Regions from separate parts of the Janthinobacterium sp. GW822-FHT07H10 genome, predicted to be linked through region 2. Evidence: predicted binding sites of a transcription regulator. Region 2 holds the regulator's gene; the other holds the start of a gene.

Region 1 (15,209 bases), on a different contig from region 2:
TCACGTCGACGAAGGGCACGGCCGCGTGCACGGCGTGGAACAGTTCGGGACGCATGTTGACGACGGCGCCCATCAGCAAGCCACCGGCACTGCCGCCCTGGATGATCAGGCGGTTCGGGCTCGTCCATTTTTCGCGCACCAGGTAGTCGGCGCTGTCGATGAAGTCATTGAAGGTGTTTTTCTTCTTCATCAGCATGCCGTCCTCATGCCAGGCTTCGCCCATGTCGGTGCCGCCACGGATATGCGCTTGCGCATAGATGACGCCCCGTTCCAGCAGGCTGATGCGGCTGATGGCAAAGCTGGCTTCCGTCGAGATGCCGTAGGAACCATACGAGTACAGCAGCAGCGGTGCGGAACCGTCGAGCTTGACGCCCTTCTTGTAGACGATCCACAGCGGCACTTGCACGCCATCGCGCGCCTTCACCCACAGGCGCTGCGTGGTGTAGCGGCTGCCGTCAAAGCCGCCGACGATTTCCTGCTGCTTCAGCACCGTGCGCTTGCCATCTTGCATGTTTACGTCGATGACGGTGGGCGGCGTGACGGGCGACTGGTAGGACATGCGAAATTGCGTGGCGGAAAATTCCGGCGTGCCGGCCGCGCTGGCCAGGTAGACGGCATCGTCGAACTGCACGGTTTTCCAGTTCTTCTGCGCAAAATCATAGATGCGCGCGCGGTTCAGGGCGCGCGCTTTTTCCATCACCACCAGGTAGCCCTGGAAGACGTCGATGGACTGGATCACGGCATCCTTGTTGTGCGGCACCAGCGTCTTCCAGTGCCGGGCCTGCGGATCCGACAGCGGCGCGCTGACGATGCGGAAATTCTTCGCCTCCTTGTTGGTCAGAATATACAGCTGGCCGTCGCGGTGCTCGACGACGTAGCGGTGGCCCTTCTCGCGCTTCAGCACGGGCTGGAAGCTGCCTTCCGGCTTGTTGGTTGGCAACAGCAGCACTTCCGTCGTATCCGTGCTGCCCGAGGTGAGCACAAAGAATTGCTTGTCGTGCGTGCGGCCTACGTTGATGGCGAACTGTTCCACCGGCTCGTGGTAGACCTGCTGCGGCGTGCCGCCCAGGGCCAGGCGGAATACGCGGTCCGAACGCTTGGTGGTGGCGTCTTCCTGGGCCAGCATCAGGGTGGCGTTGTCCGACGCCCAGGCCAGCGACGTTACGCGTGGCATGCTGTCGGTAAGTAACTTGCCCGTCTTCAAATCCTTGACGTGCAATTCGTACTGGCGGAAACCCGTCGTGTCGGTGGTGTAGGCCAGCAGCTGTTCATTCGGGCTGATGGAAAACGCGCGCACGGCAAAGAATTTTTGGCCTTCGGCCAATTGATTCTGGTCCAGCAGGACTTCCTCAGGCGCCTGCGCATCATAGGCGCCGCCCTTGCCGACAGGGCGGCGGCAATGGATCGGGTACTGCTTGCCCGCTTCCACGCGCGTGTAATAGTAGAAATTACCCTGGCGTGCAGGCACGGACAGGTCCACTTCCTGCATGCGGCCCTTGATTTCGGCATACACCTTGTCGGCCAGCGGCTGTATCGGTGCCGTGACGGCCGCCGTATAGGCGTTTTCCGCATTCAGGTAGTCGATCACGGCTGGATCGCTCTTCTTTTGCAGCCAGCGGTAGTCGTCCGTGACGACCGTGCCGTGGCGTGTTTCCTGCCATGCTGTCTTGGCGGCAACGGGGGCTGCGACGGGTGCGGTGGCCGTGGCGACGGTGGTGGCGGCGTCGGCGGCTGTCGCGGATGGCGAAAGCGTGGACAGCAGCAGGGCCGGCATGATGGATGAGCAGGCGGCCAGGCGGCGTAAGGCGTAAGGTACTGTGGACAAGGCAACTCCCTAGGTTTCGTTGTTGTGCAGCGATTCTATTCTTGCTAAATAGAAAAGCCAATCATGATTTCAGTCAATGCTGCGCCGGCGCTTGCATCCACGGGCATTTCCAGCGATACTGTATATAACAACAGTATTTAACAGCATCCCGCCGCGAGGTGCCCTTGACCCTATCTGCCCCTACATTTCCTGAGTCACCCGCGCCGCGCCGCTGGATTGCCCACCTGGACATGGATGCCTTCTTTGCGTCCGTTGAATTGCTGAAATATCCGGAATTGCGCGGCGAAGCCGTCGTCATCGGCGGTGGCCGCTTGCAGCAGCCCGTGCTGCAGGAAGATGGCACGCGGCAGTTTGCGCGCATGCGCGATTACGTGGGGCGCGGCGTCGTCACCACATCGACGTATGCGGCGCGCGCGTTCGGCGTGTTTTCCGCCATGGGCATCATGAAGGCGGCCAAGCTGGCGCCGGACAGCATCCTGCTGCCGGCCGACTTCGAGGCGTACCGCGAGTACTCGGCCCGCTTCAAGCAGGCCGTGGCCCACCTGTGCCCCATCATCCAGAACGTGGGCATCGATGAAATCTATGTCGACCTGACGGAATATGGCGGGCAGGCGCCGGCCATGGCCGCGCGCCTGAAGGCGGCCGTGTCCGAGGCGACGGGCCTGTCGTGCTCGATCGGCCTGGCGCCGAACAAATTGCTGGCGAAAATCTGTTCCGACCTGGAAAAACCCGATGGCCTGACCATACTGTCGCCCGAGGATGTGGCAACGCGCGTGTGGCCGCTGCCGGCGAAAAAAATCAACGGCATCGGGCCGAAGGCCACGGCCAAGCTGGAAGCGCTGGGCATCGTCAGCATCGGCCAGCTGGCGCAAGCCGACCTGGCCATGCTGCGCACGCAGTTTGGCGACGTGTACACCAGCTGGCTGCGGCAGGCGGCGCTGGGCATCGACGAGCGGCCCGTGCAGACGAGCCGGGAAACCAAGTCCGTCAGCCGCGAAACGACGTTCGAGCGCGACTTGCAGGTGGTGCGCGACCGCGCCACCCTGTCGGAAAAGCTGGAAAGCCTGTGCACGCGCGTGGCGGGCGACCTCGACAAGCAGTCGCTGGCGGGACGCACGGTGGGCATCAAGCTGCGCTTCGAGGATTTCAGCACGGTGACGCGCGATGTCACCTTGCCCTGCGCCACGGCGGATGCCGCCGCCATCCTGCGCGCCAGCCGCGATTGTTTGCGGCGCGTGCCGTTCGAGAAAAAAATCCGCCTGCTGGGCGTGCGCATCTCGACCCTGTCCGATCCTGCCCTGGTCACGCGGCAGGCGCCGGCCCAGGCCGAGCTGTTTCCCGCCCTGTAGCGGCATCGCGCGGCCACCAATCCTGTTGTACAAGCATCGCGCCAGTCCGCGCCTTTGACGGCATGAGCGTGTCGAAAGTGTAGAATGGCGTTCCCCTGGCACTACTGAAACAAACGGAAGACAAAAACTATGTGGTTCAAGAATCTTCAGATTTACCGCCTGCCCGCACCATGGGCTTATACGCCAGAACAACTGGAAGAGGCGCTGTCCTCGAACAAATTTACGCCGGCGACCAGCATGGATCTGATGCGCCAGGGCTGGGATACGCCACGCCCGAATGGCGGTTTGGTGCACGTGGTCAACAAGCAGATGCTGATCCTGCTGGGCACGGAAAAGAAATTGCTGCCAGCCACCGTCATCAACCAGGTCGCCAAGGCCCGCGCCGCTGAAATGGAAGAAGCGCAAGGCTTTGCGCCGGGCAAGAAAGCCATGAAGGAATTGAAAGAGCGCGTCGCCGACGAACTGCTGCCGCGCGCCTTCAGCATCCGCAGCAATGTCTGGACGTGGATCGATCCCGTCAATGGCTGGCTGGTGGTCGATGCCGCCAGCCCGGCAAAAGCCGATGAAGTCATCAAGCTGCTGCTGAAAGCCGTCGACAAGCTGCCGCTGGAAAGCCTGCGCGTGCAGCGCTCGCCGGTGGCGGTGATGACGGAATGGCTGCAGGCCGACGATGCACCTGCCGGCTTCACGGTCGACATGGATACGGAATTGCGCGCCACGGGCGAGAGCAAGGCCACCGTGCGCTATGTGCGCCACACGCTGGAAGCGGACGACGTGCGCCGCCACATCGCGGCCGGCAAGCAGTGCACGCGCCTGGCCATGACGTGGAACGACAAGATCTCGTTCGTGCTGACGGAGTCGCTGGCCATCAAGAGCGTCAAGCCGCTGGACGTGATCAAGGAAACGGAATCGAGCACGAAGAACGACGAAGAGCGTTTCGACGGCGACGTGATGCTGATGACGGGCGAGCTGAGCAAGCTGATGGCCGACGTGGTCGAGGCATTGGGCGGCGAAGCGACCGCGTAAACGCCGTCATGCCGGTACGGAAAAGGAGCTCACGCTCCTTTTTTTTCGCCTGCGCAGTTTCACCTGTGACGATGTTGCGGCATAAAAAAAGCGCCTTGCACGGTGAAGTGCAAGGCGCTTTTCAGACAAGCTAATTTACAACGTCAAATTAGAACTTGTAGTTGCCGGTGATGTAGAACGAACGCATCATTGGATCGGCGTAGCGTGGGTCGAAACCGATCTGGTGGCCCGACGAAGCGCGCAGCGACAGCGGTGGTGCACGGTCGAACAGGTTTTTGATGCCTGCGCGGATCGTGGTTTGCTTGTCAAAGGCGAAACGCGCTTGCCAGTCGAACGTCGTGTACGACGGTACTTGCAGGCGGAAGTTTTTCTCTTCCTTCTTGGTTTCCTGGTTGTACACGGTCGCAGGAGCATCGGTGTAGCCGTTACGGTAGTTGACGGTGACCGTGTTGCTCAGACGGCCAGTGTCCAGGGTCGTCGTCAGCTTCATCAGGTTGCGGAACGTGACTTCGTTGGTGTCGCCGAAGAAGTTCATGTTGCTGGTGTAGATATTGTCGCTACCGGCCTTGGTGTAGTTGGCGTGCAACATGTGCGTACCGCTCAGCTGAGCCGTCAGCTTACCGAAGGAGAACTTGTGGTTGGCCGACAGATCCCAGTCGATACCACGGTATTCCTTCTTGCCGATGTTGACCGACAGTTTCTTGAATGCGTAGTACTTGATGCCGGTCGATGGTTCGATGTATTCGCCAAAGCTCGACGCGTACTTGATCGGATCGGCAAATGCCTGCTCTTCGGAGACTTCCGAGACGGCATTGCGCAGTTTCACATCCCACAGGTCGGCGCCGAACGAGAAGGCCGCGCTAGGCTCGACACGGAAGCCCAGGGTGAACTGCTTCGATTTTTCCGATTGCAGGTCTGGATTGCCTTGCGATACCGCGTTGTATTGCGTTGCTTCCGCGCGGCACAGTGGCGAACCTGGGTATGGGCAGTCAAATTTCTTGGCGGTAAAGCCGGCGTTGACCAGCGGCTGGGCGATTTCCAGCATGCTTGGCGCCTTGAAGCCCGTGCCGTAGGAACCGCGGATCAGCACGGTCTGTACCGGCTGCCAGCGTGCCGATACCTTGTAGGTATTGGCGCTGTCTTTCTTGCCGACAGTTTTGTGGTTCAGCTTGTCATCGATCGCCTTGACAGCATCGTGACGGCCGCCAACGGTCATTTCGAACGACTTGGTCAGCGGAGCCAGCAACTCGACGAACGCGCCGTAGGTGTCGCGGCTCATGTCGTAGGCAGCCTTCGTGTTGAAGCTGTAGATGTCGTCGCCGGTGGCATTGCTGCCTGGCGATTGCTCATAGGTATAGGTGCGGTAGTCGCCACCGATACCCAGGCTGGCTTTGCCGCCTGGCAGGTCGAACAGTTCACGCGAACCGTGCGTGTCGAGGCCGCGCATCGTGGTCGATGCGGTGCGCACCGAACCGACGAATTGCGCGCCTGCGACTTGCGCTTGCACGGATGGCTTTTGCGTCGCTGCAAACGGGTTGAATTCCGGATTGGCCAGGATATCCTTGAACGCCTGGTTTTTCTGGTAACCGCCCGTGTAGCGCTCGTCGATCGAGTTTTGCGACCAGGTCAGGCCGCTTTCGAAGTTCCACGCGCCCAGTTCGCCTTCAACGCCCAGCACGACGTGCTTGGTTTCGGTGATGGTGTTGCTGGCGCGCAGGCCGAAGTCGGTGCTGCGGTAGTTGGCCGTCACGGATTTGACGTCGGCGCGTTGCGCTGGCGTCAGGTATGGCGACACATAGGTGTTGTACAGCGCGCTGTCCTTGGCGATCGAAATCGGGATAGGATTGGCGGCGATACGCGCCGTCAGGTCGTAGCGCGAGTAGGCCAGTTCGGCGAACGCGTTCAGGTTGTCGTTCAGCTTGTACGTTGCTTTGGAGAACAGGCTGTCGCGTTTCGATTGCGGCACGATTTCCACGGTGGAACCGGTGTCGAAGCCACAAGCGCGTGGATTGGCGGTGGTGATTTCGAAGCCGTCAGGGCAGGCGGTACCGTTATGTTGCGCCAGGTACGGCGAAAATGCGGTCGACGGAGCGCCGCTGTTGTAGGCAACGGTGGCGCCGGCCGGCGAAGCCGAGGTGCTGGTGCGATCCCAGATGTAGTTCTTGCCGTTGCGGCTGAATGGCACGAAGGAGCTGGCGGCGAACTTGCGGTCGGTGGCGCGCAGTTTCGATTGCTCGTCATGGCGGTACGACAGCAGCACGTTGAAGCGGTCTTCGTCCAGGTCGCCGAAACCGTAGGTGACGCTGGTATTCCAGGCGTTGCCGCCCTTGTCTTCCGGACCGCCGTAGGTGGCTTCCAGGGTGGCGCCTTGCTGGTTTTTCTTCAGGATGAAGTTCAGTACGCCGGCGATGGCGTCCGAGCCGTACAGTGCCGAAGCGCCGTCGGTCAGGATCTCGACGCGCTCAACGGCGCTCATCGGAATGGCATTCAAGTTGACCGTGGTGCCCGAACCTTGTGGCGCGATGCGGCGGCCGTTCAGCAGTACCAGGGTATAGGACTCGCCGATACCGTGCAGCGATGCACTGGTGTTACCGCCCGAGTCGGAACCAGCGGCGACTGCGCCGATGGTGAAACCTTGCATGGCTGGCAGAGCCTGGATCAGGTCGGCTACCGATGTAGCGCCCGATTTGGCGATGGCTTCTTGCGACAGGCGTTGCACAGGCAATGCGCCTTCGACGGCGATACGCTTGATGCTCGAGCCGGTAATTTCGACTTTTTGAATTGCTTCGTCCGCCATGGATTGGCCGGAGAACAACATGCTGCCTGCCAGTACGGTCAGGGCCAGGCGTACGCTGCGCACGCCAATTTTTTCTTTAAATGCCATTGTAACAATTACTCCGTAGTAGTTTTAATAACGACAAGCGGCACACGAGCACCGATAAAGCCATCGGGTAGATGGCCTGCGGCGGCGTGTACGGTAGGCGGAACCACATCGGAAGGAGGTGGAAGACTACTTAGCGCAATATTGTTATAAATGCACTTTTGACTTGTCGAGACAAACATTATGTCTTCTCAGCAAGGAAAAATGCATATCAACCGTGTCGGATTTGGCAAGAAATCGCCGATACTGAAGAATATTCAATTTATTTGTTAAATCGCAGTTCTATATTTCAAAATATCACTGTTTTAAAAAATGAATAATGGCGTTTTTTTACAACATTAAATTAATGTATTGGCAATTCGATGTTTCGCCAACAATAATTCGATGAAAACTGTTGCATTACGGAATTTATGCAAAGTAAAAAAATGTAAAAAAAGCCCGCTGAAAGCGGGCTTGTCGAGGTGCTGCAGAGTGGAAGTCAGGCGGCTTGCTTGCCTGTCTTTCTGCGGCGCGCCATGAAGCCGACCAGGCCGAGGCCGGCCAGCAGCATGGCGTATGTTTCCGGTTCAGGCACTGCGGCCACCGGTGAAGCGAAAGTACCGGTAAAGGTAGAGTAATTGCCATACTGGTTGCTGGCAGATTGTGCGGTCGCGGCGCCATAGCCGAAATAGGTGCTGATGCCGACGGTGTTGGCGCCGACGGCAACATTGCTCAAGGTAATGCTGAAGTTGGCGGTCGAGCCTGGCGTGTACACGGATTGCGTGTATTGGCCCCACCAGGTATAGGCGGCATAGCCCGAGGGCGCCACGAGGTTTTGCGAGCCGTCGCCGCCCAGGTCGAGCTGGGCGCTGGTGCCTTGCGACCAGAAGCCGGGCGCGCCATTCAAGGGCGCGGGGGCGGTGGAGCTGACCAGCGTGGCGGAAACGGGCACGAAAATCGTGAAGCCGTCCAGGCCCGTCTGGCCGCCGATGCCCTGGTTATTGTTCAAGACGCTGTAATCGAAGGTCCACGTGTTCGCGCCTGCGGCCGTGGCCGATGCCGTCACGGTGTATTCATTCGTCAGGTTCGTCGTTGCGTGGGCGGCGCCGCTCAGCGCAAACGCGGCGGCCATGGCGCCCAGTTGGAACAGTTGTGCAGCCGATTTGCGCTTGGTCATGATGGGTTTCCCAGAAAGGGTTAGTCGATGACCTGAATATAGCATTGAACCCCAGGAAAAAATTGCAATTATGAACAAATATATTGTTTTTTTACTTTCTTTATTTCCGCATGGGAATTAATGGGCAAATTCTTTATTTTTCTGGAAATGTTGCAGCAGATTTTTGTTGTTGCGCTGCGACGTTGTCGCAGCGCAATGGCATTACAGCGGCTGGAACACGCCGGCGGCGCGGTTCTTCTGCACATTGTCCCAGGCGAAGATCTGGCCATTCATGGCCACGTACACGCCGGCTGGCAAGGTTTGCGCCACGCCGCAGGCAAAGCCCAGGTTGAACAAGGCGTCGGAATTGTCGATCTCGTACGGAATCATGGCGCCCGTCAGGATCACCGTCTGCTGCAGATTCGCCGCGCCCAGTACCTGCGCCGTTTCGCGCATGGTATCGGTGCCGTGGATGATGACGATGGCTTTTTCCTGTGCCGCGCGGCATGAGGCCAGCACGCGCTGGCGATCCGCATCCTGCATGTCGAGCGAGTCGAGCAGCGGCAATTGTTCCAGCGCCACGGGCGCCGTCATGCGCGCGCGGGCGATCGCTGCCGGCAAATGACTGTCGGAAAAGCCCAGGGTGCCGTTCAATTCGTTGTAGTGTTTGTCGAAAGTGCCGCCGGTGGCGAGTATGCGCAAAGTCATGATGTGGTCACGATGTCAGTGGAGAATGACGCGCATGATATCGTGGATTGCCACGATTGCGTCAATGACCGGTTCGATGCGGGTAGCGCTGATGGCGATAGCCTTGCGCCGCGTCTGGAAAATTCGGCCATCTGTGAGTACACTTGTTTCTTTGTTCGCCCAAGGGCCCGACTCCCGTATGAAAGCGCTCGCACCCGGCATCGTCATTTTTCACCGCCACCGCGGTTATGGCGTGATCACGTCCGTCAATCTGCTGACGGGCTGGATCGCCGCGCGGTTCGGCAGCGAAGCGCGCACCCTGGACCTGAACCTGTCGACCGACGACGTGCAGTTCGCCGATGGCGAACCGATCCTGTTTCGCCGCGCGCCGCCCGACCGCATGCCGCACGCGCGCCTGATGGCCATGGTGCGCGAACTGCACCAGGCCGGCTATCAAAAACTGTACCTGTATTCCTGGCCGAAACCGTCGGGCCTGCACTGGCGCTGGCATTTGTTTACGGGGCCGCGCGACTGGATGCAGCGGCCATGGCGCGAAGGCTGGTATGGCTCGGGCGCCGACTACAACGTCAATCCCGTGATGGGCTGGGGCGATTCGCCCGGCGCCTCCACGGGCGAACTGATCGACGCGCTGGCGCGCTTCGACCCGCAGGGGCTGGCGCAGGCGCTGGGCCGCGACGACGACCACAGCGAGTGGTTTGCCCGCGTCTGCGACGCCTTGCTGCCGGACTATATGTATAGCCTGGACATGCAGCGGGCCGATGGCGCACCGCTGCAGGACATGCCGCCCGTGCCGGTGGTTGCCGTGCGCGCCGGCGTGGCGCCGTATGCGGGGCCGGCGATCGCCTGGCCACCCGGCTGGGCCGGCTTGTGGCGCGGCCGCCATGTGCTGCCCGCGCCCGCCATCAGCCTGACGGGCACGCCGGACCTGCTGAAGGGCTTTCAGCGCTCCTGAGGGGCTTGCCGCGCATGCGTCAGCGCCGCGGGATTGAGCAGGCGCGTACATTGACCCTGCGCAAAATCGACGATGTTTTGCAAGGCGTAGCGGAAATACAGCTCATAGCTGTCGCGCTCGACATAGCCGAGGTGTGGCGTGGCCAGCACATTTGGCAGCAGCAACAGCGGCGAGCCGGGCGGCAAGGGTTCGTCCGTGAACACGTCCAGCGCAGCCGCGCCCGGGCATCCCCGCGGCAGCGCCGCTTCCAGCGCCCCTTCCGCCACCAGTTCGGCGCGGCTCGTGTTGACGAACAGGCTGCTCGGCTTCATGCGCGCCAGGTCCTCTGCCGTCACCAGGCCCCGCGTGGCGTCGGACAGGCGCAAATGCAGGGTCAGCACGTCGGCCTGTTCGAAGAAGGCCTCGCGCGATGGGGCGGCCGTGTCGCCTGCCGCCACGGCTGCCGCGCGGCTCGCTTCGCTGCCCCAGACGAGGATGGTCATGCCGAAGGCGCGGCCATAGCCGGCGATCAGCTGGCCGATCTTGCCGTAGCCCCAGATCGCCAGGGTGCGCCCCTTCAGTACCGTGCCCAAGGTGTTGCGCGCCGGTTCCAGCGACGCCGTCTGCCACAGTCCTTCCTGCAAATGCTGTGCGTAGGGCACGATCTTGCGCTGCGCCGCCATGATCAGGGCCCACGTCAGCTCGGCCGGCGCCGTGGGCGAGCCGATGCCTTCCGCGATGGCGATGCCCAGTTCCGTGGCGGCCGGCACGTCGATGTGCCCGCTGACCTTGCCCGTCTGTGAAATCAGTTTCAGGTTCGGCAGTTTCGACAGCAATGCCCGGTTGAAACTGCTGCGTTCGCGGATCAGCACCAGCGCATCGAACGGCGCGAGGCGGATGGCCAGCTGGCCCAGGCCCCGCGCCGTATTGCTGAACACTTTGATCTCGTGTCCATCAAGCAATTTGAAACAATCGAGGCTGCGCACGGCATCCTGATAATCATCGAGTATGGCAATTTTCATGGTGGATGGCCGATTTTAGTGAGGATTTGGTAGGGAAATAACAGGATACGGGAAATGCTGAATAGCCTACTACATTAGTCAAGCTATTCTCCTACATTTTTGCGAGAATAGCTGTTTTGCGGGTGTACAATCGCCGGCACTTTTGACGCTTCCTGATGAACGAAGTGCAAATGGAGCGCACAATGTTCCAGCAAGTCTGGAGCATGCTCCAGATAAATGCCGCCGGCGCGAACGCCGCGGCTGACACGACACCAGAGCCCTGCCGGCGTGACCTTGCCGCCCGCAGTGAGCCGCAGCCACCTCTCAACGATGCTGCCTGTCTTGCCGGAACGACCAGAATTTCTTTTATTGGTATTGGAGGTAATATGAATCAGCCCGTCATGGGTGGCGTCGCCGCACTCAACGTCCCAGCTTATATTAAACAACAGAAACTGATCAACTGGGTAGCCGACATTGCCGCGCTGACCAAGCCCGAGCGCATCTACTGGTGCGATGGCTCGCAGGAAGAGTATGAGCGCCTGTGCGCCGAGATGGTTGCCAGCGGCACCATGAAAAAACTCAACGCGGAAAAACGCCCGAATTCCTACCTGGCCTGCTCCGACCCGAGCGACGTGGCCCGCGTCGAAGACCGTACCTATATCTGCTCGGCAACGAAAGAAGCGGCCGGCCCGACGAACAACTGGACCGAGCCTGGCGAGATGCGCCACACTCTGAACGGCCTGTTCGACGGCTGCATGCGCGGCCGCACCATGTACGTCGTGCCTTTCTCGATGGGCCCGCTGGGCTCGCCGATCGCGCACATCGGCGTGGAATTGTCCGACTCGCCTTACGTGGCCGTCAACATGAAGATCATGACCCGCATGGGCCGTGCCGTGTATGACGTGCTGGGTACCGATGGCGAGTTCGTGCCCTGCGTGCACAGCGTGGGCGCGCCGCTGGCCGCCGGCCAGGCAGACGTGAAATGGCCGTGCAACAGCACCAAGTACATCGTGCATTTCCCGGAAACGCGCGAAATCTGGTCCTTCGGTTCCGGCTACGGCGGCAACGCCTTGCTGGGCAAGAAGTGCTTTGCCCTGCGCATCGCCTCGAACATGGGCTACCAGGAAGCGCAAGCGTCCGACAGCAATCCGGGCTGGCTGGCAGAACACATGCTGATCCTCGGCGTGGAGTCGCCGGAAGGCAAGAAGCATTACGTGGCGGCAGCCTTCCCGTCGGCCTGCGGCAAGACCAACTTCGCCATGCTGATTCCGCCGGCAAGTTTTAACGGCTGGAAAGTAACCACCATCGGCGACGATATCGCCTGGATCAAGCCGGGCGCCGATGGCCGCCTGTACGCGATCAATCCGGAAGCCGGCTACTTCGGCGTGGCGCCGGGCACCAACGAAAAAACCAATTACAACTGCATGGCGTCCATGCGCGACAACACGATCTTCACCAACGTGGCGCTGACGGACGATGGCGACGTGTGGTGGGAAGGCTTGACCAAGGAAGCACCAAGCCACCTGATCGACTGGCAGGGCAAGGACTGGACGCCGGCCTCCGGCACCAAGGCCGCGCATCCGAATGCGCGCTTCACTGTTGCTGCTACGCAAAACCCGGTCATCGACGCGGCCTGGGACGACCCGGCCGGCGTGCCGATCTCGGCCTTCATCTTCGGTGGCCGCCGTTCGACCACCGTGCCGCTGGTGACGGAAGCGCGCAACTGGGTCGAAGGCGTCTACATGGCCGCCACCATGGGCTCGGAAACGACGGCCGCTGCCGTCGGCCAGATGGGTGTCGTGCGCCGCGATCCATTTGCCATGTTGCCGTTTATCGGCTATAACATGAGCGATTACTTCCAGCACTGGCTGGACATGGGCGTCAAGGTGGGCAAGGTCAACCCGGCCGCCCTGCCGAAGGTCTATTGCGTCAACTGGTTCCGTACGGACGAGGCGGGCAAGTTCGTCTGGCCTGGCTTCGGCGACAATATGCGCGTGCTGAAGTGGATGCTGGAGCGCATCGAAGGCAAGGCCGGCGGCGTGGAAAACCTGTTCGGCACGACGCCGCAGTATGGCGACCTGAACTGGGATGGCTTGCCATTCACGCAAGAACAGTTCGACACCATCACTTCGATCGACAAGGCCGCGTGGGTGGAAGAATTGAAATTGCATACGGAGTTGTTTGAAAAACTCGCGTATCATCTGCCGCAAGAATTGGCAGATCACAAGGCTGCGCTGGAAAAGCGGCTGAGTGCATAAGGTTTAATAGTGGGGGAGAAACACGCCGGCATAGACTGGCGTGCTATAAATGACACGCTGGCAATGACTGGCGTGCTAGCAAAAAGAGAAACGGCGCGGATTGCATGAGCAATCCGCGCCGTTTTTTTTGTGGCTTGTCGGTTCAGCGAGACATGGCCGGCACGAAATAACGCAGCTTGGCGTCATCGTTCATTTTCGGGCACCGGCCAGGTTTTGCTGCCGGAAAGGATGGCGGCAGCAGCGTCGTTTCGTGCAGACGGCCCTCCATTTCCAGCACGCCGGCAAACCGGCACTTACTGCTGCAGCAGCGGCCCCAGGTATTTACCCGTCACGCTGGCCGGGTTCAGCGACACGTCTTCCGGCGTCCCCGTGGCGATGATTTGCCCGCCGCCGGCGCCGCCTTCCGGACCCAGGTCGACGATCCAGTCGGCAGTCTTGATGACGTCCAGGTTGTGTTCGATGATGACGAGGGTGTTGCCCTGGTCGCGCAGGCGGTGGATGACTTTCAGCAGCAAGTCGATATCGTGGAAGTGCAAGCCCGTCGTCGGTTCATCGAGGATGTACAGGGTGCGGCCCGTGTCGCGCTTCGACAGTTCCAGCGACAGTTTCACGCGCTGCGCCTCGCCGCCCGACAGCGTGGTGGCGCTCTGGCCCAGCTTGATGTAGCCGAGGCCCACGTCGAGCAGGGTTTGCAGCTTGCGCGCGATCAACGGTACGGGCTTGAAGAATTCATGCGCCTCTTCCACCGTCATGCCCAGCACTTCCGTGATGTTCTTGCCCTTGTATTGGACTTCCAGGGTTTCGCGGTTGTAGCGCTTGCCGTGGCAGACGTCGCACGGCACGTAGACGTCGGGTAAGAAGTGCATCTCGACCTTGATCACGCCATCGCCCTGGCACGCTTCGCAGCGTCCGCCCTTCACGTTGAACGAGAAGCGGCCCGCGCTGTAGCCCCGTTCCTTGGCCGTCGGCACGGTGGAGAACAGGTCGCGGATCGGTGTAAACAAGCCCGTGTACGTGGCCGGATTCGAGCGCGGCGTGCGGCCGATCGGCGCCTGGTCGACGGAGATGACCTTGTCGAAGTGTTCCAGGCCGCTGATCGATTCGTGCGGCGCCGGTTCCGTCTGCGAACCATACAGATGGCGCGACAGGGCCGGGTACAGGGTATCGTTGACGAGCGACGATTTGCCCGAGCCGGACACGCCCGTGACGCACGTCATCAAGCCTACCGGCAAGCTCAGCGACACTTTCTTGAGGTTGTTGCCCGTCGCGCCAGTAATGACCAACTGCTTTTCCGGATTGCTGGCGTGGCGCTTGGCCGGCACGGCGATTTTCAGCTTGCCGTTCAGGTACTGCGCCGTCAGCGACTTCTTGTTCTTCAAAATATCTTGCAAGGTGCCTTCGGCGATGATTTCGCCACCGTGCACACCGGCGCCGATGCCCATGTCGACGATGTAGTCGGCCGTGCGGATGGCGTCTTCGTCATGCTCGACCACCAGCACGCTGTTGCCGATGTCGCGCAAGTGTTTCAGGGTTTCGATCAGGCGGTCATTATCGCGCTGATGCAAGCCGATCGACGGTTCATCGAGCACATACATGACGCCGGTCAAACCGGAGCCGATTTGCGAGGCCAGGCGGATGCGTTGTGCTTCGCCGCCGGACAGCGTGTCGGCGCTGCGGTCCAGCGACAGGTAGTCGAGGCCCACATTGTTGAGGAATTTCAGGCGCGAAATGATTTCTTTCACCACGCGGTCGGCGATCTCCTTCTTCGCGCCCGTCAATTTCAGCTTTTCAAAGAATTCCAGCGTCTCGCGCAGCGGTTTGGCCGCCAATTCATAAATGGCGCGCTGCTGCTTGCCGGTGCCCACCTTGACGAAGCGCGCTTCCACGCGCAGGCGCGCGCCATCGCATGACGGGCAGCATTTTTCATTGATGAACTTGGCCAGTTCTTCCTTGACGGCCATCGAATCCGTTTCGCGGTAGCGGCGCTGCAGATTGTTGACCACGCCTTCGAACGTGTGTTCCTTGATGACGGTGCGGCCCCGTTCATTCACATAGCTGAACGGGATCACTTGCTTGCCGGAACCGTACAGCACGG
Region 2 (15,209 bases):
CGCGGCGGATGAAGTCGCGCTCCTCGCGCAGCGCGGCCTGCTCCTGCTCCAGCGCCTGCGCGATGGCGTCCTGCTGCTGCGGCTGCGCCGCCTGCTGGCGCAAGGCCGCGATCTCGGCGTCGCGCAGCAGCACTTCGTAGCGCGTGTCGATCAGGGCGATGCGGTCGAAGATGGTTTCCAGCTTGGTGGCCTTGTCGACCACGTGCACGGGCGTGGTGATCTTGCCGCAGTCGTGCAGCAGGCCGGCCAGCCACAGCTGCTTGCGTTCATTGTCGCTGAGACGAAACTGGGCCAATGGCCCGCTGTCGGTCGCATGCGCGGCGTCGGCCAGCAGCATGGTCAGCTCGGGCACGAACTGGCAATGGCGCCCGGTGTACGGCGACTTTTCATCGATGCCGATATTGATCAGGGTAACCAAGGACTCGAGCAGCTCTTCCAGCTGGGAGATCAGCAGCTGGTTCGTCAGCGCCACGCCCGCCTGCGCCGCCAGCGCCTCGATGAAACGCTGGTCGGTGGAAGAAAACGCGCGCACCTGGCCCGTCTCGGCATCCTTGGCGTTCACCAGCTGCAGCACGCCGATCAGGTCGCCCTCATGGTCGTTCATGGGCACCGTCAGGATCGACTGCGTGTGATAGCCGTGGTGGCGGTCGAAGGCGCGCATGCCGGAGAAATTGAAGGCCTCGTCGCGGTAGACGTCGGCGATATTCACGCTGCGGCGCTGGTTGGCCGCATACGCGGCCACCGAGGCCAGATTCGGCTGCCCGGCGCCATCGAACAGCGGCACGCCTGGCAAGCCGATGTCGTTGCCCTGCCCGATGCCCAGGCTGTCGTTGACGCTGATGTGGAAATCGAGCTGGCGTCCGTCCGCGGCGGGCCGGTACAGGGTGGCGCCATCGGCCCCGCTCATGCTTTTTGCCAGCAGCACGATGCGCTGCAGCAGCGGTCCGATGTCGCGCCCCTGACCGCCCAGGCCATCGCCTAGCGCGACGCTGAGCTCGGTCAATTGCTCCAGTCTGTGGGCGATTTTCTCAGGGTGCAGCTGAGGCATATGGGACGCGATCAGGTAAGGAAAAAGGGAAGTCGGCAAGCGCCAGTGTAACGGCCACCCCGCGCACTGTACATTACTCAATTACATCAAAATGAAATAAATTGCCGTGTTGCAACACACACAAATGTTGCCGCCAATCTCATTAATTAGAATAGAATCAACAATAATTACACAGTAACAAGGTACTGAATGAAATTCACGTTCAGGGGCGTGCGCGGCTCCATCCCCTCCCCCGGTCCGCGCACGGCCCGCTATGGCGGCAACACCACGTGCATCGAAGTGCGCACCGACGACGACAGCCTGATTATCCTCGATGCGGGCAGCGGCATCTTTTCGCTGGCGCAGCAACTGCCTGCAGGCCAGCGCGTCGACGCGCATGTCTTCATCACGCACAGCCACTGGGACCACATCCACGGCCTGCCCATGTTCTCGCCCCTGTTCGTGGCCGGCAACCGCATGCGCCTGCACGGCGCGTTCGACGCGCGCAGCGGGCGCGGCATCGAGCACGTGATGGCGGTGCAGCTGCAGGACAGCTATTTCCCCGTCAGCGAGGCGGCCATGGCGGCCAGCATCGAATACCGCACCCTGGCGCCCGGCGAAGCCGTCGACGTGGGCGGCGCGCGCGTCCGCGGCGCGGAGATGAACCACCCGGTCGTCAACCTCGGCTACCGCATCGACTGCGCTGGCGCCTCGCTGTTTTTCAGCGGCGACCATGAACCGTTCTACAACCCGCATCCGCCCGGCCACGCCGAACACGCGGCCTGCGCGGCGCGCAATGCGCAGCGCCAGGCCAGCATCGACGCGCTGGTCGACGGCGTCGAGGCGCTGATCATGGATTGCTCGTACACGCGCGAGGAATACCCGGGCAAGCAGGGCTGGGGCCATGGCACTTTCGACGCCGCCTTCGAACTGGCCCTGCGCTGCGGCGCGCGGCGCCTGTACTGTACCCACCACGAGCCGACCCGCAGCGACGAACAACTGGAAGCCGTGTTTGCCGACGTGATGGGCCGCCATGCGGGCCGCCTGGCCGGCCTGCAGGTGTTCCTCGCCTACGAGGGGCTGACGGTGGAACTGGCCGGGGCATGAAAAAAGGGAGCCGCAAGGCTCCCTTTTTACTGGCGTTGGCTATCCATTACATGATATGGCGGCCAATCCACCATGCGATGGCGGCGACAAACGCGGAAGCGGGGATCGTGAAGATCCAGGCCCAGACGATGTTGCCCGCCACGCCCCAGCGCACGGCCGACATTTTCTGTGCCGAGCCGACGCCGACGATGGCGCCCGTGATGGTGTGCGTGGTCGACACGGGGATGCCCAGCGCCGTCGAGACGAACAGGGTGATGGCGCCGCCCGTTTCGGCGCAGAAGCCGCCGACCGGTTTGAGCTTGGTGATCTTCTGGCCCATGGTCTTGACGATGCGCCAGCCGCCGAACAGCGTGCCGAAGCTGATCGCCGTGTAGCACGAGATGATGACCCACATCGGTGGCATGGCGTCCGTCGTGCTCGAGTAGCCGGCGGCGATCAGCAGCATCCAGATGATGCCGATGGTCTTTTGCGCATCGTTGCCGCCGTGGCCCAGGCTGTACGCCGCGGCCGACACCAGTTGCAGGCGGCGGAACCATTTGTCGACGCGGCGCGGCGTCGAGCGCACGAAAATCCACGACACCAGCAGCATGATCAGCGAGCCGAACAAAAAGCCCAGGACCGGCGACAGCACGATGAACAGCACGATCTTCCACAGGCCGGCCGAGATCAGCGCGCCCGTGCCCGACTTGGCGACAGCGGCGCCCACCAGGCCGCCGATCAGGGCGTGCGAGGACGACGATGGAATGCCGTAGTACCAGGTGACGAGGTTCCACACGATGGCGCCCATCAGGGCGCCAAATATCACATATTGGTCGATCACCGCGGGGTCGATCGTGCCCTTGCCCACCGTGGCGGCCACGGTCAGCTGGTGGAAGACGAAGATGGCGACGAAGTTGAAGGTGGCAGCCATGGCAACCGCGGTCTGCGGTTTCAATACGCCCGTCGAGACCACCGTGGCGATCGCGTTGGCGGCATCGTGGAAGCCGTTCATGAAGTCAAATAGCAGCGCCAGGATGACAAGCAGGCCTAGCACGTAGATGCTCATTTGGATGGTTTGCATGGATTTTTCTTTTCTGATTCTGTTTCAGGACAGACGCTGTTACGCGTTTTCGACGATGATGCCTTCGATAATGTTGGACACATCTTCGCAACGGTCTGTCACGGTTTCCAGAATTTCATAGATCGCTTTGAGCTTGATCAGGTTGCGCACGTCCGGCTCGTCGCGGAACAGCTTGGACATGGCGGCGCGCATCACGTGGTCGGCATCCGATTCCAGGCGGTCGATCTCTTCGCAGATGGCGACGATCTTGCGCGAGTTATCCATGTTGTGCAGCATGGCGACGGCGTCGCGCACTTTTTCGGTACACGCCAGCACCAGTTCGGCCAGGCGCTTGGCTTCGGGCGTGACGGCTTTCAGGTCGTACAGCGACACGGTCTGCGCCGCGTCTTCCAGCAGGTCGAGGATGTCGTCCTGGCGCGTGATCAGCTGATGGATGTCGTCGCGGTCGATCGGCGTGATGAAGGTCTTGTGCAGCATTTCCACGGTGGCGTAGGTGACTTTGTCCGCCTGTTTCTCGATGCTTTCAATCGCATGCACGCGGTTTTCCAGGTCGTCGAAATTGGTCATCAGGCCGAGCATCTCTTTCGCGCCCTTGACGCACAGTTCCGCGTGCTGGTTAAACAATTCAAAAAACTTGCCCTCAGTGGGCATCAAGCGTCCAAACATGTCATTCTCCGTTAAGCATTGAGTCGTGTTATTTACTACAGAAAGCCGCCCCCTTGTCGGGGGCGGCCGATGGAATTGCCAGTGCTGCTGAGTCTTAGTCGCCTTGGTAAAGCGCCAGGCCACCACTGTAATTGCCAAATTTGGTGTACTGCCCCATGAAGGTGAGGCGGATGCTGCCGATTGGACCGTTACGTTGTTTACCGATGATGATTTCGGCCGTTCCCTTGTCCGGCGAGTCGGGGTTATACACCTCGTCGCGGTAAATGAACAGGATCACGTCGGCATCCTGCTCAATAGCGCCCGATTCGCGCAAGTCGGACATGACAGGACGCTTGTTCGGGCGTTGTTCCAGCGAGCGGTTCAGCTGGGACAGCGCGATCACGGGACAGCCGAGTTCTTTCGCCAGGCCTTTCAAGCCCCGCGAAATCTCGGAAATCTCCGTGGCGCGGTTGTCGCCGGGAGTATTGGCCGACATCAGCTGCAAGTAATCGACGATGATCAGGCCCAGCTTGCCGCATTGACGCGACAGGCGGCGCGAACGGGCGCGCAATTCGATGGAATTGAGCGCCGGCGTTTCATCGATGTACAACTGGGCGTCGTTCATCTTTTGAATCGCATTCGTCAGGCGCGGCCAGTCTTCGTCGTTCAGGCGGCCCGTGCGCAGGCGGTGCTGGTCCAGCTGACCAACCGAGCCCAGCATACGCATGGCCAGCTGGGCGCCGCCCATCTCCATCGAGAACACGGCCACGGGCAAGCCGCTGTCGATGGCCACGTTTTCGCCGATGTTGACGGAAAACGCCGTCTTGCCCATCGAAGGACGTCCCGCCACGATCACCAGGTCGCCCGGCTGCAGACCCGAGGTCATGCGGTCGAGGTCGATGAAACCGGTGGGCACGCCCGTGATTTCACTCTGGTTGTCGCGGCTGTACAGTTCGTCGATGCGTTCGACCACTTGCGTCAGCAGCGGCTGGATGGCGGTCCAGCCCTGGGCGCCGCGCGCGCCCTCTTCGGCGATGGCGAAGATCTTCGACTCGGCCTCGTCAAGCATCTGCTTGACTTCCTTGCCCTGCGGGCTGAAGGCCGTGCCGGAGATATCGTCGGCGACGGTGATGAGTTTGCGCAGCACGCCGCGGTCGCGCACGATCTCGGCGTAGCGCCGGATGTTCGCGGCCGATGGCGTGTTTTGCGCCATGGCGTTCAGGTAAGCGAGTCCGCCCACATCCTCGGCCTTGCCGAGCTGGGTCAGGGTTTCAAAAACAGTAATGACATCGGCTGGCTTGGAAGCGTTAACCATCTTGACGATTTGCTCGAAGATGATGCGATGGTCATAGCGATAGAAATCCTCCGCATGCATGAAGTCGGCAATGCGGTCATAGGCGGCATTGTCGCGCAGCAGACCACCGATGACGGATTGTTCTGCTTCGATCGAATGCGGCGGAATACGGAGGGAATCCAGTTGCGGATCAGAGGGGGCGTTCATGGCGCGAATTATACCCGCTTCGGCGTGTCGGCAAAAATAAAGGGCTGAAATTGAGCGAAAAAAAGGCCACAAAAAAGCCGGGCGAACCCGGCTTTTCATAGTGCGGCAACGCTTGCGGGCCAGGCCCGCAGACGATTACGCGTTCGCGTCTGGTACGACAGCGATAACGACTTCCACGACCACGTCGGTGTGCAGAGCAACCGAAACGTTGTGCTCGCCAACGATCTTCAGCGGGCCGGTAGGCATGCGGATTTGTGCTTTTTCAACAGCAAAACCTTGCTTGGTCAGCGCTTCAGCGATGTCGAAGTTGGTGACGGAACCGAACAGACGGCCATCGACGCCAGCTTTTTGAGCAACTTGAACGGTCAGGCCGCTCAGTTTTTCGCCCTGGGCTTGCGATGCGGCCAGTTTGGCGGCAGCAGCTTTTTCCAGTTCGGCGCGCTTGACTTCGAATTCAGCCACAGCGGTTGCCGTAGCACGACGTGCCAGGCGTTGCGGGATCAGGAAGTTACGTGCGTAACCGTCTTTGACTTTGACGACTTCGCCGAGGTTACCGACGTTAACAACTTTTTCTAACAGAATGATTTGCATAGTTCTTCTCCAGGAATATCTGACCGATTAAGCGTGGTGCAGATCGGTGTATGGCAGCAGCGCGAGGAAGCGGGCGCGCTTGATTGCGGTGTCGACTTGGCGCTGGTAGTGCGCTTTGGTACCGGTCAGGCGTGCTGGCATGATCTTGCCGTTTTCCTGGACGAAGTCTTTCAGCGTGTCGACGTCTTTGTAGTCGACTTGCTCAACGTGAGCTGCCGTGAAGCGGCAGAACTTCTTACGTTTGAACAAAGGGTTTTGCTGTTTGCGTTTTTCTTTAAGCTTGAGCTTATTTTTGTCGAACTTTTTACCGAATGCCATGTCAGGCTCCTGTATCTAAAATGCGCTAGTCGGGGTGACTGCACTAAAATCAATGATGTGAAACACCAAACTCTTGCTGTTGCGGCTTTTCCTGGCCAGGAAACCCGTGAACTGATATACCCCGCCCAAGCTTGCCTGGCTGAACCGGCCTGAGATTTCGCCAGCGGCAAGCGCGGCAACATCAAACTCGGTCAAACGGGCAATTCCTGCTTCCATCTGCTGCGAACTGTGCTGCAATACTGCATTCACAATCGGCAGCCCTGCCGGGGTATAGCGCAATATTTCGCGCTCGGCAATGATGGCGGTTACTTGTAGCTGGTTCAGCGCACGATCCTGGTCAAGAATTAAGCTGCTGCGGCTGGAGCGGCTGCTGGTGCTTCGGTGCGGTGGCTTTTGGCCGCGTCTTCGCGTTGTACCGATTTCATCATCGGCGAAGGAGCTGTTTCAGCTTTCTTCATTTTAACGGTCAGGTGACGCAACACGGCATCATTGAATTTGAATGCTGTTTCCAACTCGACCAGGGTCTCGTTGTCGCATTCGATGTTCAGGCAGATGTAGTGTGCTTTAGGCAGCTTTTGGATCGAGTAAGCCATTTGACGGCGGCCCCAATCTTCCACGCGGTGAACCGAACCGCCGCGGGTGGTTACGCTGGCTTTGTAGCGTTCGATCATCGCGGGCACTTGCTCGCTTTGGTCCGGATGGACGATAAAGACTATTTCATAATGACGCATGCAAACTCCTTCAGGTCGGATTGATAATCGCCCACCCCGGCGTCAAGACAGGTGTGGGAAGGTCAGCCGGAGAGTATAGCCGGTTTTACGCCAACGATCAAGCCCCCGCGCATGCTGGCGCGGGGGCCTGGCCGCTAGTCCAGCAACAACTGCAGCACGGGCACGATCTTGATGCCCTGGCAAGCCTGGTCCGCAGCGCTGTCCGGGAACGGATATCCGCTGCAAGGGCGGTAAGGATAGTCACTTGGCAACAATGTCGGGAAGCCCAGCTCGCCAGCCACGTCGATACCGGACGACAGCGGCCCCTTGAACAAGCCGCGGAACAGCGCGCCGCGCACGGCGGGACGCCATGGCACGAAACCGGCCGCGGCGGCGTAGGACGCCGGCTGCGCATACGGCGCGCCCACGGCGTTCGGACGCGGCGGCGGCACGGCCATCCACTGGTGATTGCCGTCGATGCTGGCGATGGCGTCGGCGATGACGTTATCGGTCTGCGCAAACACGGAGCGCCCCGCTTCCGGCGCCGCCCCAGCGAGTTGCCCCAACGCCACCAAACCCGCCGTATCGAGCAGCGACAGCTTGGCCAGCACGACGGCGTTATAGGCCACCGCATATCGCTGCGGATCGAAGGCGCCGTCCGTCACGCGCATCTCGGCGCGCACGCGCGCGGCAAGGTCGGGAATCATCAGCAGATTCTTGTCATTATGGCGCTCGGGGCGGCTGAAATAGTCGTTCAGGGCGGCATCGTCCATGTCCTTGCTGAACAGCGCCAGGATATCCTGCAATTCGCGCGGCAGCAGGCGGTCGAAGATTTCCGCCACCAGGCGGTCCTTGGCGCTGGCAATCTGCTCGTCGCGCCAGGCGCGGATCTCGGAAGGCGTCGGCAAGCCGAGCAGGTCCCCGGCAAACGCCAGGTCCTCGGCCAGCTTGAGCGCCCGGTCCACCGCCCAGACCACATTCCTGGCGCCGTCGCGCAGCTCGCACCCGGACAGCTCCTGCGCCACACCGAGAATACTCATGTGATAGCAATCGAACCAGCGCGACAACGGCTCGGTCGCGCTGGCCGCCCGGTCCGTGGAATTGAGCAATGACTGGCTCGTCGCCTTCACATATTCGCGCATGGCAACATCGACATCATTGCGCCAGCCCATCAGCGGCCCCTTGATCGGCGACGTGTTCTGCCCCATGCGCTGGCTGAAATCAATGGCGGCATTGCTGACGATCTGCACCAGCTTTTGCGATGCCACCGCAGCATCGCGCACGGCGATGCTGGCCTGCAACAGCTGCTGCCGCTTGGCCGCCAGCTTGCCATTGAGCGAGCCCAGGGCCGCATTGACCGAGCCATTGATGGAGTCGATCACATCGTTTGCCTTTTGACATGCATGATAGCCGAACGGATCCTGCCATTTTTTCGGGCAACTTGCCTTGCGGCGCAACTCGCTTTCCTTGCTGGAAATCTGCAGGTGCAGCTGGAGTATCTCCTGCTCGACACTGAACACGGTCTGCGTGGCCTTCTTCACGCCGCTGAACAGGGCATCGTCAAGATGCTGCGTGGCATTGACCAGATCGTTTGCCAGGGACTGGATGCGGTCCTCGCCCGCCTGTACCTTGGGGATGATGACATTGGCCTTGTCGATGATCTTTTGCGCGTCGTTCGACGACAGCGCCACGCCCCAGTTCGACGCAAACAGCCGCACGACCGCGACGTCGAGCTGGTTCCAAGCAGGATTGACCACCATCGCGTCGATGGATTTGCGGTAGGCATGGTAGGCCGCCAAATGCCGTCCATACTTGCCGCGGCTGTATTGCTCCTGCACCGTATCGTTGAGCACCAGCGTGTCGCGCACAAACGTGCCGAATGCATCGCTGGGCTTGATCAAGGCGCGCACGGCGCCAAGCTGCCTGCCCGTGTGGTCGCGCAACGGCGGCGTCAGCCTCCCGATAAAGCCCTCGAGCGCAATATGCCGCTGCTCCACCAGCGTTTCATCGGCCAGGTCAAAGATGTCTCCCGCATACTGATTGACATACGTATGGGCGAACATGTCGGCCGAGGCATGCCCCAGGTAGCCATAGGCGTATGCCGTGCCCGCGGCGTTGCCCCTGGCGCTGTTGAGCAGGAAGCGCAGCCAGTCGTTGGTCTTCCAGCCGTCTTCGATGCCGGGATGGACGATGGTTTGCCCGACGAGAATGTCCGGCGCCGAGTCGGGACCTATATTCCCCAGCAAGAACTCCGTCTGGTTCGCCAGGATGGCGCTGCGCACATGCGCGGGCACTTCGAGGGTGACGGGCTTTCCCTGCAATACAATAGTGATCTTGCCATCGTCCGCCAGATCGTTGATGACCTGCTGCCCCACCCAGACATGCGTGCCCAGGGTAAAGGCGCACGCATTCCCGGCAAACAAGATGCCCAGCAAGCCAGCCAGCAAGGTGAAACGCTTACCACATCGGTCGATCATGGAATCCTTTTATAGTTTTACGGATGAAGAGAGGCACACATGGCCCGGATGCCACATTGCCAAAAAAATATCATGCGCATACTAGCAGAGAAAATTGCAAATTGGCAATAAATTGAAGTGATCGCGCCAGGAACAAGCCGATCGTTGAATTATTTTGCGAAATGGTGAAATTGGGCTTGCATAGTCGGCGATACTGTACAAAAATACAGACTGTTCATATAGACAGCATTTTAGTATGCACCCACCGCTCATGATCAAGCTGACAGCACGACAAGAACAAATCCTGAACCTGATCAAGGACGCGATTGAAAATACGGGCTTTCCTCCCACCCGCGCCGAGATTGCCAATGAATTGGGTTTTAAATCGGCCAATGCGGCCGAAGAGCATTTGCAGGCCCTGGCCCGCAAGGGCGCGATCGAGATTTCGCCAGGCACGTCGCGCGGCATCCGCCTGATCGGCGCGGCGGCCGAAACGCTGCCATCGAAGGTGCCGGCAGCGCTGCTGATGTCGCTACCGCTGATCGGCCGCGTGGCGGCCGGTTCGCCCATCCTGGCACAGGAAAACCTGGAAGCGAGCTACAACGTCGACCCTGCCCTGTTCTCGGCCAAGCCCGACTTCCTGCTGAAGGTGCGCGGCTGGTCCATGCGCGACGCCGGCATCATGGATGGCGACTTGTTGGCAGTCAAGAAGGTCGACAGCGCCAAGAATGGCCAGATCGTCGTCGCCCGCATCGGCGACGAAGTCACCGTCAAGCGCTACAAGAAGACGGGCTCCGTCATCGAACTGCTGCCGGAAAACCCCGATTTCAAGGTCATTACCGTGTCGCCGGAAGACGAATTCGCCCTGGAAGGGCTGGCAGTTGGCTTGATGCGCAGCTGGCATTGATTTTTCCTGGCAGCTGTCGCACGTAAAACGCAAAAAGGGCCGCAACAGTCATGCTGTTGCGGCCCTTTTTTATCGCCCGGGCGTTTTATGCCTCCAGCGCATTACGGAAATCCTCGAGCAGGTCCGCCTCGTCCTCGATGCCGACGGAGACGCGGATCAGCGATTCGGCGATGCCCATGCTGGCGCGGCGCTCGGCGCCCATCTCGTAAAAGATCGTGTGGGCAACGGGAATGACGAGGGTGCGCGTGTCACCGAGGTTGCTGGCCGGGATAGCCAGGTTCAGGCGATTGAGGAAATCGAAGCAGTCGATGCCGTCTTTCAACTCAAAGCTGAACAGGGAGCCATAGCTGCGGAACAAGTCCGTTGCCAGCGCGTGCTGCGGATGCGAGGCCAAGCCCGGATAATGCACGGCAGCCACGCGTGGATCCGCCTGCAGCATGGTCGCCAGCGCCAGGGCGTTGGAGCAGGTACGGTCCATGCGCAGGGCCATGGTTTCCGCGCCGACGGCGATATGGTGCGCCGCTTCCGGTCCCAGCGAGGCGCCGAAGTCGCGCAAGGCCTTGGCGCGGATTTGCGCGATGCCCCACTGGGCCGGCGCCGCCTTTTTATAATTGTCAAAGATGTTCGGATATTGCGTCCAGTCGAACACGCCCGTGTCCGTCAAGCTGCCGCCCAGTGCATTGCCGTGGCCGCCGATGGACTTGGTCAGCGCATTGACCACCAGGCCCGCGCCCACGGCTTTCGGGCGGAACAAATACGGCGTCGTCATGGTGTTGTCGACGATATACAGGATGCCTTTTTCGCGGCACAACTCGCCGATCTTCGCCAGGTCGGCGATCTGCGTGCGCGGATTGGCGATGGTTTCGACAAACACGATGCGCGTGGCCGGCGTGATGGCGGCCGCCACGTTGGCCACATCGGTGGCGTCGACGAACGACACGGCCATGCCCTGCCCCGTCACCGTCTGCCACAGGCTGTTGGTGTTGCCGAATAGAAAAGCCGACGACACGACGTGGTCGCCCGCGCGCAGCAGCGCCTGCACGACGGCGCCGATGGCGCCCATGCCGGTGGCGAAGCACAGCGTGGCCACGCCGTCTTCCATCTTGTTGACCTTGTCTTCCAGCGCGGAAACGGTCGGATTGCCCTGGCGGCCGTAGCGGAAGCCGGGCTCCTTGCCCTGGAACACGGAAGCGAGCTGGCGCGCATCGCCGTAGCCGAACGCGACGGACGTGTGCACGGGCTTGTGCAGCGAACCGTGTTCGATGCCCTTGCGACGGTCGTTATGCAGGATGGTGGTGGTAAAGCCGTAAGTCTTGTTGTCGCTCATGGTCGGGTGGTGCGCAAGGCAGTGAAAAAGTCAGACAAAAAAAAGCCCGGCGCAGGCCGGGCTGGACGATTATGCTTCCGTCGTCGCCAGGTTCAGGTTCAGCTGGGAACGTGGCGTATCCTCGGGCGCTGCCGCCTTCGGATGGTGGCGCGCGTACTCCAGGCGGTCCAGGTATTCCTGCGACACGTCGCCCGTCACGTACACGCCATCGAAGCACGACGCCTCGAAACTGGTCAGGGCCGGGTTGACGTCGGCAATCGCCTGCTTCAGCGCACCGATATCCTGGTACACCAGGTAATCGGCCGTGATTTCGCGGCACACTTCTTCCGTCGTGCGGCCATAGGCGATCAGCTCGTCGCGCGTCGGCATGTCGATGCCGTACACGTTCGGGTAAATCACCGGAGGCGCGGCCGAGGCGAAGATGACTTTCGTCGCGCCCGCTTCGCGCGCCATCTGCACGATTTCACGGCTGGTGGTGCCGCGCACGATGGAATCGTCGACCAGCAGCACGACCTTGTCCTTGAACTCGGACGGGATCGCGTTGAGCTTCTGGCGCACGGATTTCTTGCGCGCCGCCTGGCCCGGCATGATGAAGGTGCGGCCGATGTAGCGGTTCTTGATGAAGCCTTCGCGGTACTCGATGTTCAGCGCCATGGCCAGCTGGATGGCGGCCGGACGCGAGGAATCGGGGATCGGCATGACCACGTCGATATGCACGCCGGGCAATTCGGTGCGGATCTTTTCGGCCAGGTATTCGCCCATTTTCAGGCGCGTGGCGTACACGGAGGCGCCGTCGATGACGGAATCGGGACGGGCCAGGTAGACGAACTCGAACACGCACGGGTTCAGGCTGGCGTTGTCGGCGCACTGGCGGCTGTGCAATTGCTTGTCGGCATCGATGAAGACGGCTTCGCCGGGGCCGATGTCGCGCACGAAGCGGAAGCCCATGCCTTCCAGGGCCACGGATTCGGACGCGATCAGGTATTCGGCGCCCTGCTCCGTTTCATTGATGCCCAGGCACAGCGGACGGATGCCGTGCGGGTCGCGGAAGGCCAGCAAGCCCACGCCGGCGATCTGCGCCACGGCAGCGTAGCCACCCTTGACGCGACGGTTCAGCACGGTCACGGCCTTGAAGATGGCGTCCGGGTCCAGGTTCAGGCCCGTCGTCGCTTCCTGGATTTCATGCGCGAGCACGTTGAGCAGCACTTCCGAGTCGGAATCGGTATTGATGTGGCGGCGGTCGTTCTTGAACATTTCCTGTTTCAACTGTTCCCAGTTGGTCAGGTTGCCATTGTGCGCCAGCGTGATGCCGAACGGCGCATTCACATAAAACGGCTGTGCTTCCTCTTCGCTCGACGAACCGGCCGTCGGGTAGCGACAGTGGCCGATGCCCGTTGTGCCTTGCAGCGAACGCATGTTGCGCGTACGGAAGACGTCACGTACGAGGCCGTTGGCCTTGTGCATGGAAAACATACTGCTGTGATTGGTCGCAATCCCTGCCGCGTCCTGGCCGCGATGTTGCAAGAGCAACAATGCGTCATAGAGCAATTGATTGACAGGTTGATGGGAAACGACGCCGACGATGCCACACATGGTGTGCTCCTAAACTGTGCTACTGATTTTAAAAAAATTTCAAAATTTCACATGCTGCGCGTAGGCGGCAGGCAGATAAGGCTTGATGGCGCGCGCGCCCTGTTCCGCGACCGGGCTGAGCAGCGCGTTTTTCCAGAATGGCTGCTGCGGGATGGACGTCATGCCACACAAGATGACGGCGGTCAGCACGATCACAAGGCCCCGCGCCAGGCCAAACAGGCTGCCCAGGGTGCGGTCGGCCAGGCTCAGTCCCGTCACCTTGACGAGCGCATCGACCGTCATGGACAGCAATCCCATCAGAATGCGCACGCCGATGAACAGCACCACGAAAGCGAGCAACAGGCGGATGGCTTCGCCCGGCACGGTTTCCGGCAGGAATTTCGCCAGGGTGGCGCCATACGCGTTGGCAATGACGAAAGCCACGATCCAGCTGACCAGCGACAGTATTTCCTTGACCAGGCCACGCATCATGCTGATCAGCACGGACGTCACCAGCACGAACAGCACCAGGTAATCGAAGATCGTCACGCGCGTTCAGCCTTGCATCATCACGCCGGCACCAGGCTACCGCCCAGGCCCAGCTTTTGCAGCTTGGCGCGCGTCTTTTCCGCATCGTCGCGGCTGCCGAACGGCCCCACTCGCACGCGGATGCGCTCGCCTGCAGGGCTGGAGACTTTCTGCGTATACGACTTGATGCCCGCTTCGCGCAGTTTTTCCTGCAATTCGTCCACCTTGTCCTGCGTCGCCAGGGCCGCCACCTGCACCACGAACTTGCCGCTGCCGGCGTCGTGCGCCTTCTCTTGCGGCTTGTCCAGCGGCTTGCCTTCCAGAATCGCCAGGGCGCGCGCCGCATCGTCGGCAGACTGCGCCGGCTTGGCCGGTTTCGCTTCGGGCTTGGCTTCCGGCTTCACTTCATGCTTGGGCTCGGGCTTGGCTTCAGGCTTGGGTTCGTGCTTCGGTTCCGGCTTCGCTTCATGCTTCGGCTCGGGTTTCGGTTCGGGCTTGACGGGTTTCGGTTCCGCTTTCGGCTCCACATAGGCGGGCTTGGCCGGCACGGGCTGGGCCGCGGCCAGCACGGGCGCCGGAGCAGGTTTGGCTGCCGGAGGCAGCGGCGCATCGACGATTTCCTCGGACTGGTCGAGGCCATTGTTCGCTGCCGACGCCTGGGCCGGTACGGCCTGCACGGGGGCGGGCGCGGGCGCGGCGGCAACCTTCTCTTTCGACGGAATGTCGATGGCGATATCGTTGACGGGCGCCTTCGGCTCGGAGTCGAGCAGCATCGGCAAGCCGACGGCCACGCCCAGGGCCAGGGCGATGGCCCCGACCAGGCGGCGGCGCGCGCGTTTCTTTTCAGGCAAGACCGGATCCGGCGCTTCCTTGCCGCCACGGCGCGAACCACCGCCACCGGCAGTGTTGGCGGCGCGCTTGCGGGTCGGCGACTGTGCTTCGCCAGGGACATAAAAGCCGCTGTCTTCGCCAGAGGATTCTTGCTTGTTTTTAAACAGTTTCGAGAACAAGCCCATGCGTGATTTTCAGTCGAGTGCGTTTCAGTGAAGTGAGGATTTTCGGGCCTTCATCACGCCGGCAACGGTGAGGAAAGAACCAAAGACCACAATTCTATCATTCTCACCGGCCCGGCTCATTGCATTTGCAAAAGCTTGTGCCGGATCATCGAAAATAGACACAGTATGCTCGCTGCTGTCGGGCTTATCTTCGAGCATGATTTGCACCTTGGCCGCCAGTTCCGATGCCGTGGCCGCACGCGGCGAAGGCAGGCCTGTCAGGCACCAGTGGTCGACATGTTCGGCCATTGCGGCCAGTACGCCATCGATATCCTTGTCCTGCATGGAACCGAAGACGGCGTAGGTGTACGGGTGAAAACCCATATTGCCCAGGTTCTGGTTCAGCGCCGAGGCCGCGTGGGGGTTGTGCGCCACGTCGAGGATCACGCTGGGGCGGCCAGGCAA

What was found. The regulator LexA, encoded in region 2, represses DNA repair genes until DNA is damaged. The targets are predictions, from matches to a motif close to ACTGTATNNNNATACAGT.
Region 1: a site for LexA is predicted at 1,943-1,960, ahead of dinB (DNA polymerase IV). Genes of this name have one in related genera too.

Annotation. Positions count from the first base shown of each region.
Region 1 covers NZ_JBXAKS010000015.1:636-15,844, forward strand. Annotated here, with positions in the region: gene AC1RDJ_RS24710 (S9 family peptidase) at 1-1,825, opposite strand, end outside; gene dinB (DNA polymerase IV) at 1,990-3,174, shown strand; gene AC1RDJ_RS24720 (recombination-associated protein RdgC) at 3,304-4,200, shown strand; gene AC1RDJ_RS24725 (TonB-dependent receptor) at 4,349-7,084, opposite strand; gene AC1RDJ_RS24730 (FxDxF family PEP-CTERM protein) at 7,560-8,237, opposite strand; gene AC1RDJ_RS24735 (asparaginase domain-containing protein) at 8,439-8,924, opposite strand; gene AC1RDJ_RS24740 (L-asparaginase) at 9,103-9,876, shown strand; gene AC1RDJ_RS24745 (D-2-hydroxyacid dehydrogenase family protein) at 9,864-10,877, opposite strand; gene AC1RDJ_RS24750 (phosphoenolpyruvate carboxykinase (GTP)) at 11,243-13,114, shown strand; gene uvrA (excinuclease ABC subunit UvrA) at 13,408-15,209, opposite strand, start outside.
Region 2 covers NZ_JBXAKS010000008.1:188,920-204,128, reverse strand. Annotated here, with positions in the region: gene AC1RDJ_RS19120 (GAF and HD-GYP domain-containing protein) at 1-1,048, opposite strand, end outside; gene AC1RDJ_RS19115 (MBL fold metallo-hydrolase) at 1,238-2,134, shown strand; gene AC1RDJ_RS19110 (inorganic phosphate transporter) at 2,181-3,194, opposite strand; gene AC1RDJ_RS19105 (DUF47 domain-containing protein) at 3,234-3,860, opposite strand; gene AC1RDJ_RS19100 (replicative DNA helicase) at 3,955-5,340, opposite strand; gene rplI (50S ribosomal protein L9) at 5,476-5,931, opposite strand; gene rpsR (30S ribosomal protein S18) at 5,959-6,249, opposite strand; gene priB (primosomal replication protein N) at 6,265-6,573, opposite strand; gene rpsF (30S ribosomal protein S6) at 6,594-6,980, opposite strand; gene AC1RDJ_RS19075 (zinc dependent phospholipase C family protein) at 7,115-9,436, opposite strand; gene lexA (transcriptional repressor LexA) at 9,687-10,322, shown strand; gene AC1RDJ_RS19065 (cystathionine gamma-synthase family protein) at 10,408-11,649, opposite strand; gene purF (amidophosphoribosyltransferase) at 11,719-13,242, opposite strand; gene AC1RDJ_RS19055 (CvpA family protein) at 13,282-13,770, opposite strand; gene AC1RDJ_RS19050 (SPOR domain-containing protein) at 13,791-14,765, opposite strand; gene folC (bifunctional tetrahydrofolate synthase/dihydrofolate synthase) at 14,790-15,209, opposite strand, start outside.